2 regions of the Enterococcus sp. AAFC-DPL-6103 genome follow, and region 1 is predicted to be linked to the other one. Evidence: riboswitches for the same ligand, from Rfam matches in the RefSeq annotation. Region 1 holds a riboswitch; the other holds the start of a gene.
What was found. Region 1 has a riboswitch for magnesium ahead of AC4BC3_RS05840 (FtsW/RodA/SpoVE family cell cycle protein). Riboswitches for the same ligand answer to the same signal wherever they lie in the genome.

Region 1 (3,875 bases):
CGATCATCTTCAAAAGTCATGAAATGTCTTCTCAAGATGAAACGAAATTAGCGAATCAATTACAAGCTACCAATCAAGTGACAACAACGACTTTTATGAGTACTCAAGCAAGTAAACAAGCTTTTGCTAGTGATAATTTACGTCCAGTCGTTTTGATTTTTATTGTTTTATCAGGCACGTTAGCCTTTGTCGTTTTGTTTAATCTGACGAATATCAATGTATCAGAGCGGGAACGAGAATTAGCGACAATCAAAGTTTTAGGATTCTTTGACGGAGAGGTCACGATGTATATCATTCGGGAAAACGTCATCTTTACTTTGGTAGGGATCTTATTGGGCTGTGGTATTGGTAAGGTCTTGACATGGTTCATTATTACGATGGCTAGTGCCGACAATATGGCTTTTCCACTTTTGATTCCGAAAATGGGCTATTTAGTTTCAGGCGCTTTGACGATTATCTTTTCTGCTATCGTGATGTTCATCACGCACAAAAAGTTAAAAGAAATTGATATGATTAGTGCTTTGAAATCGAATGAGTAAAACAAAAAAGTTTTGTCTGTCACTGTTAAGTGCCTGACAAAACTTTTTTACGTTAGAGTTGAATGTACTGACCTAGTTCTTAAAAAGAGTACAAGATTAGCTAGTCTGATGGCGAGGTAAGAATAGACCTGTGTCTTTTTACATAAACAGATTTTTCAACAAACTGCTCTATCATTATTTACTCTCACTTCTGAATTTGGCTTATTTTTGGCCAAATATAAATTTTTTCTAAATGATTTCATAAGCAACTCTAAAGAAGATTTGGTTTTTTACGATTTATTTTGATATTCTTCGAGAAAAAAAGTAATATTTTTATGAAATTAAATATAAGTAAACTTGTTAGGTGAGGCTCCTAAACAAACACAGGCTATTGCGCAGAAACGTCGAAAGACGCCAATGTGTAAAATAGGAATTGTCGGATTAAGGCTTTTCATAAAATAGCTAAGAGTAATTCTTTACGTTGTTTAGTGCTAAAACTCAGACGATGAGATTAATTGTGTGGGACACCAGATTTGTTAGTTTTTTTGCTAACGTTTGGTGTCCTTTTTTTAAGGCTATTTACTGTTTCTCTCCCGTCTTAAACAGGTGCTTAAAAAGGGGAGAGAACATTGTGAGAAAAAGAAAATCGATCGACTGGCTATTATTATTACCATATTTAGGCGTAAGCGTAGTCGGTCTCTTACTTGTGTTCAGCGCAAGTTCGTACAGACTGACAGTTGAGGGTCAGAATGCATTATCGCTGTTTTATAAGCAAGCCATTTTTATAGGAATGAGTTGGTTTGTGATTGCTGGCATTTATCGGCTAAAAAAGAAAATTTTATTAAAAGGATTCCTTGCCAAAAGTCTGCTGGGTTTGGGAATCGTTAGTTTGATTTTGGTTTATGTCATTGGTGTAAATATCAACGGTGCACAACGATGGGTTTCGTTAGTTGGTATTCAATTTCAGCCTTCTGAAATAACAAACGTTGCATTGATTCTTTATCTAGCGTATTTTTTTCGGGTGGAACGAAGGAAGGAGGAAATGTGGGTACCTTATGCTCTCGTTTTATTTAGTGGGTTGCTGATTTTATTTCAACCGAAAGTGACAGGTGCAATCATTCTTTGGGGAATCGCACTAGTCATCATTACGACAGCACAGTTGCCTTATCAGTTTTCAATTGCCATTTTTTTCGCAACAATTGCAGGAGTTGCTGTGGTAGGAGGAACAATCCTTTTTCTAGGTAATCATGATCTTTTGCCAAATTTATTCATGCATACCTATGACCGTATTCAGTTAGTGAGAGATCCTTTTTTAGATCCTTATGGAAAAGGATTTCAGATGAGTCATTCCTATTATGCGTTATATAATGGTGGTTTTTTTGGCCGCGGGTTAGGAAATAGTATTACAAAAAAAGGATATTTACCAGTAGCAGAAACAGATTTTATTTATTCGATTTTAGTAGAAGAATTGGGAATGATCGTCGGACTAATCGTGTTAGCACTTCTTTTTTTAATCATTCTTCGATTATTTATGTTAGCTGCAAAAGAAACTAGTCAACAAATTAGCCTGATTTATTTTGGTGTCGGGACTTTGTTGCTCTTACAAACAAGTATTAATATTGCAAGTATCTTAGGAATGATTCCAATGACGGGAATTCCATTACCATTCATCAGTTATGGAGGAACAAGTTATTTGTTCTTATCGATTGCTTTAGGAATCTGTCTAAAATTCTCTTCGGAGGTAAGTGTAAATGGTCAAACGTTTGAGCAATGAGTTAAATTATTCTCTGTTTTTGCCAATTTTCCTTTTTTATTTGATGAGTATCGGAGTGCAAGCAATAGCTGCTGATTTGGATGGGGTCGATGTTAGGCGTATTGTCTTCAAACAAACGATTTTTTGTCTAGTTTCATTTATCTTGCTAGTTGCGACTAGTAGAATTCCTGCAGCAACTTTACTAAGATATGCACCAATTTTGTATGTGCTGTCACTGGGATTGATGGCTCTCTTATATTGGTTTTATGATCCATCAATGTATGTTTTAACAAACACAAAACGGTGGTTGCGAATCGGCTCATTTTCTTTCCAGCCTTCTGAGTTGATGAAACTAAGTTTTATTCTTTTTATGGTACGTCTGACAGTTCGTTTTGAAATGGAATGGCCTCAAAAAAAATTAGCAAGAGATTTGAAAAGTGACTTAGGTTATTTAGGAAAAATTGGCATGTACAGTTTACCTACCTTTTTGTTGATGTTTCTGCAGCGAGACTTTGGGACAAGTTTAGTTTTTATTGCGATTCTAGGTGCGCTGTTTATTATTGCTGGGGTACATTGGAAAATCTTGACGATCATCACAAGCATCGGTGCAATGTTAGGTGGTACATTGTTAGTTCTGGTGTTCAGCGAATGGGGAAACAAGTTGCTCTACTCTTTACATTTTAAGACCTATCAATTAGATCGTGTTCGCGCGTGGATCGATCCATTTCAATATCGTGACACGATTGCGTATCAGCAAGTTCAAAGTCTTTATGCAATTGGTAGCGGGGGATTATTTGGACGTGGGATTAGCGGGATCTCTGTGTATGTGCCAGTTCGAGAATCAGATATGATCTTTACCGTAGTTGGTGAGGGCTTTGGCTTTATGGGCGCGGCATTTGTTATTTTTCTATATTTTTATTTGTTTTATCAAATACTTTCTGCAGCGCTGAAGACAAATAACAAAGCGAATCTTTATCTTGCAGTAGCGCTTGTTTTTGGGCTGATGTTTCAAATTTTTGAAAATATTGGTGCAGCAATTGGCATATTGCCACTAACCGGTATTCCATTACCCTTTTTAAGTCAAGGAGGTACTTCACTGATTGTGTTAGGAATTGGGTTAGGTGTCACGATGGGATTCAAGAAAAAATAGCTTGTTATGAACAAAATAAAAGAATGAAAAGTGAGGATACTTTATGCGAAAGAAATTGTTTTTGAACAGCGCTGCTGCGTTGTTCTTACTACTCGTAGTTACAAGTGGTGTTATGACGGATGCGCCATGGCTTCATCATGCGGATCAAATTTTCATCCAACATCGGTTACCCGATAATGCCTATATAACTGTTTTGATAGGTTTGGTAGCGAAGGTAGCGACGATTGGTACAATGTTACTTATTTTTGGCGTAATAGCAATTTTTTTACTAAGAAAGAATCGAAAATCTTTAGCAATTTGGTGTTTGGGGAATCTCCTATTTGTTAGTGGTATTGGCTATGTCTTAAAGCATTTGATACAACGAACACGCCCAGATCAATTGCAATATCTTGCACGTTCGTCCTACAGTTTTCCAAGTGGGCACTCCGTATTGATCATGACATTTGTTTGTTCC
Region 2 (3,875 bases), 740 kb from region 1:
ATCAGTATATGGATTTATTTTTATTAAACTTAACTAATCATTATATTAAGAAAAAACGATTTAAAAAAGCGCGGAATGTCAATGATGATTTATCAAGGAGTCTTGCGGCAAAAGCAAAAAATTTAATTATTTATGAAACATTAATGATGAATTATCAAAAACAGATGATCCTTGTTGGATTGGGCGAGTTAATTGATGAGGACGAGTGCGACCAACTGTTTTCTGTTTTGGAATATAGTTTGGGCAAACAGCAGCGTAAGCAGTTGGAAGAACAGTTTCGCGTACTTTTACCCTGAGAAAAAGGCCGTGTAAGAAATGTCTCGTTCAATAAATAAAAATATAATTTCAGAAATTACTTCTCAGATTCTTGAATAATTTAGATGAGTTTGGAAGGGCTTTTTTTGAAGCACAGTGGATAAAGGTTGTGGCGCAAAGCGCCTAGCTTAAAGTAATAAGGATGTTTTTCTAAAAATAGTTTTTCATGTTTTTATGAAAAGAGGATTTATTGCTAAAGAAGTTGCTTTGGGAATACCGTAGATAAGGTTGAGGCTCTAAGAGCTATCTTTTGAAGTAAGGTAAATGATCAGTAGAAAGAATATTTGGATAACCAGAAAAGGATGGTAATGATTCAAAAAAGATACTTAATAGATTATTTTGACAGATTTTCTTTGAAAAAAGTGGGTTGTTGAATTGCGATGTTCGGGAACTAGTTGGGACAAAAAAGCTAGGAGTGGAATATCCTAGCTTTTGGTAGTGTGTTTTAAGATGGAGAACTGCTACTTTCTAGCAAATCCTTCTGTTCGTATTGATAAGGTGTTGATGGGAAAAATCGAGCAATCTCATTTTTTGAAGCATCACGAGAGTCTGAAGCATGAATGATGTTTGCTGTTCCAGGAAGTGCAAAATCTCCACGAATCGTGCCGGGCATTGCATCTACAGCCTTCGTAGCGCCAACCATTTTTCGGACAATATCAATAACGTCATCACCCTCTAGTACAAGATAAACGACAGGACCAGAGATCATGTAGTCAATCAATTCTTGGAAAAAACTACGACCAGCTAAGTGTTGATAGTGTTCTTTTGCAAGCTCAGGAGTCATTGTTGCTAGTTTCATGTCAACGATTGTTAACCCTTTTTCTTCGAATCGTTGAATAATACGACCAATTAGATGTCGGCGGACACCATCTGGCTTGATAATCACAAGCGTGTGTTCCATAAGATCACTCCTTTTATCCATTACTATAGTTTCATTATAGTAATGAAAAGCTTTTATGACAAATGAAATTCAAAAAAACATAGTTTTTTGTTAAATGATCCAGGAAAATAAATGTGCTTCATTTGTGAAAAAGCAAAAAATTTGAAAATAAATTTGACATTTCTGTCAATCGTTGTTACAGTAACCACTGGAAAACTAAATAAGATTTGTTAGGTGAGGCTCCTATACAAACACAGGCTACTGCCCAAAAATGTCGAGAGACGCCAATGGGTAGAACAGGAATTGTCGATCTAAGGCTTTTCATAAGGTAGCTAAAGGCAAAGGTATTTGCTTTTTACGTTGTATAGTGTCAAAACTCAACGATGAGATCGAAATAGCTTCTTTTTGCTGTGCTTATTTCAACCTTTCGCTGAGTTTTTGGCGAAAGGTTTTTTGTTGTCAACCTAACAGCTTAAATGTTAGTAATCCAAAAATTAAGGGAGCTGATTTTTGTTGGGACATTGATGTGGCAAGTACGAGCAGATTTTTGTAAAGAAAAAGAACAGATTTATGAAAGCGTAAGGGAGATGAGAACAAATGGATGACAGTTTACCGAAACCAAAGGGACAAGAGAAAAGTAACAGTTTGCTGAAACTATTATCTATCTGTTTTCAGCTCACTTATGTAAAAATGCTTCTCTCTTGACCCGAAAAATAGGAAAAACAGTACAGTAAATGTCTGTTTTTCTGATACAAGGGAGAGATTGACAATGGAAAAAAAGAAAGATACGCAAAAATTATATGCAAGTTTTGCACAAAAAAGCGAACGTGCATTATTCGACTTATTCCATAGCAGCGAAAAAGGAATGGGTACAGAACAAATTGAACAATCAAAAGAACTCTACGGAGATAATACGATTTCATATGGAAAGAAAACACCTTTTTTAATTGAAGTATTGAAAGCTTATATTACACCATTTACTTTAGTACTAATTGCTTTAGGGATTATTTCGTTTATTACAGAATATTTATTACCAGCTCCAGGTGAGAAGGATTTATTCGGCGTAATTATTATTTTTAGTATGGTAATTGTGAGTGGGACAATGACCTTGATTCAGTCAGTTCGTTCAAATCAAGCAGCTGAGAAATTAAAATCATTAGTAAAAGTGACAGCCGCTGTCAAGCGACAAGGTAAATACCAAGAGATTCCAATGGAAGAAATCGTTTGTGGTGACTTGGTACGATTATCTGCGGGTGATATGATTCCTGCAGACATGCGATTACTCTCTGCAAAAGATTTATTTATTTCTCAAGCAGCTTTGACAGGCGAAAGTTATCCTGTCGAAAAAAATGCGTTAGTTGCAACGGACGGGAGTAAAAATGAAACAAGTTATGAAAATCTAGCGTTTATGGGAAGTAATGTAATTAGTGGAAGTGCCACAGGAATTATCGTAGCCGTGGGAAACCAAACGTTGTTTGGTCATGTAGCACAAACGTTATTTGAAAAACCAATCAAATCAAATTTTGAATTGGGTATCCACAAAACATCAATGCTATTGATTAAGTTTATGGCATTGATGGCCCCAACTGTGATTGTCATCAATGGATTGACTAAAGGAGATTGGCTAGAAGCGTTCTTATTTGGACTATCTGTTGCAGTTGGTTTAACACCAGAGATGTTGCCAATGATCGTGACAACCAATTTGGTTAAGGGCGCTAGCGTGATGGCAAAAAAAGGAACAGTTATCAAAAATTTGAGTGCAATTCAAAACTTTGGCGCGATCGATATTTTATGTACAGATAAAACAGGAACATTAACTCAAGATAAAATTATCTTAGAATATCACATGAATTGTGAAGGTGCTGAAGACGACCGAGTGTTGCGTCATGCATATTTAAATAGTTATTATCAAACGGGTTTGAAAAATTTGCTTGATGTCGCAATTATTGATGAAGCTGAAGAAACACTTGATACAACCAATACTCGTTACAGAAAAATAGATGAAATCCCATTCGATTTTGAACGTCGTCGAATGAGTGTTGTTGTAGAAGATATAACAGGCAAGACACAGATGATTACCAAAGGCGCGATTGAAGAAATGTTGAGTATTTCTAAATTTATCGATTTAGAAGGAGACGTTACACCTTTAACGAAGGAAAGAAAACAGGAAGTTTTGGAAAAGGTAACAGCTCTTAATGAAGATGGATTACGCGTAATTGGTGTGGCACAAAAAACAAATCCAAGTGTAGTTGGAGAATTCTCGGTTAAAGATGAATCAGATATGGTGTTGATTGGTTACTTAGCATTCCTTGACCCACCAAAAGAAACAACGAAACAAGCACTACAAGCATTGAAGGATCACGGAGTAGCTGTTAAAGTGTTAACTGGAGATAACGAACTAGTAACACGCTCTGTTTGTCGCCAAGTTGGTTTAGAAATCGATGAGCTAATTACCGGTGAAAAAATTGCTTCTATGGATGATCACCAACTTTCACAAGTCGTTGATGAAAATGATGTTTTTGTAAAACTAAACCCACAACAAAAAGCACGCTTAACTACAGCGCTTAGAAATAATGGACACACAGTTGGGTTCTTGGGAGATGGCATCAATGACGCCCCTGCGATGAAAGTAGCAGATATTGGTATTTCAGTTGATACAGCTGTTGATATTGCAAAAGAA

Region 2: it holds a riboswitch for magnesium, as region 1 does, so the genes downstream of both, mgtA (magnesium-translocating P-type ATPase) here and AC4BC3_RS05840 (FtsW/RodA/SpoVE family cell cycle protein) in region 1, are expected to answer to the same signal.

What each region holds. Positions count from the first base shown of each region.
Region 1 covers NZ_CM177102.1:1,197,998-1,201,872, forward strand. The annotation lists gene AC4BC3_RS05835 (ABC transporter permease) at 1-539, shown strand, start outside; M-box (ykoK) riboswitch at 868-1,035, shown strand; gene AC4BC3_RS05840 (FtsW/RodA/SpoVE family cell cycle protein) at 1,150-2,292, shown strand; gene AC4BC3_RS05845 (FtsW/RodA/SpoVE family cell cycle protein) at 2,270-3,421, shown strand; gene AC4BC3_RS05850 (phosphatase PAP2/LCP family protein) at 3,465-3,875, shown strand, end outside.
Region 2 covers NZ_CM177102.1:454,086-457,960, forward strand. The annotation lists gene AC4BC3_RS02220 (helix-turn-helix domain-containing protein) at 1-296, shown strand, start outside; gene ndk (nucleoside-diphosphate kinase) at 761-1,216, opposite strand; M-box (ykoK) riboswitch at 1,415-1,591, shown strand; gene mgtA (magnesium-translocating P-type ATPase) at 1,965-3,875, shown strand, end outside.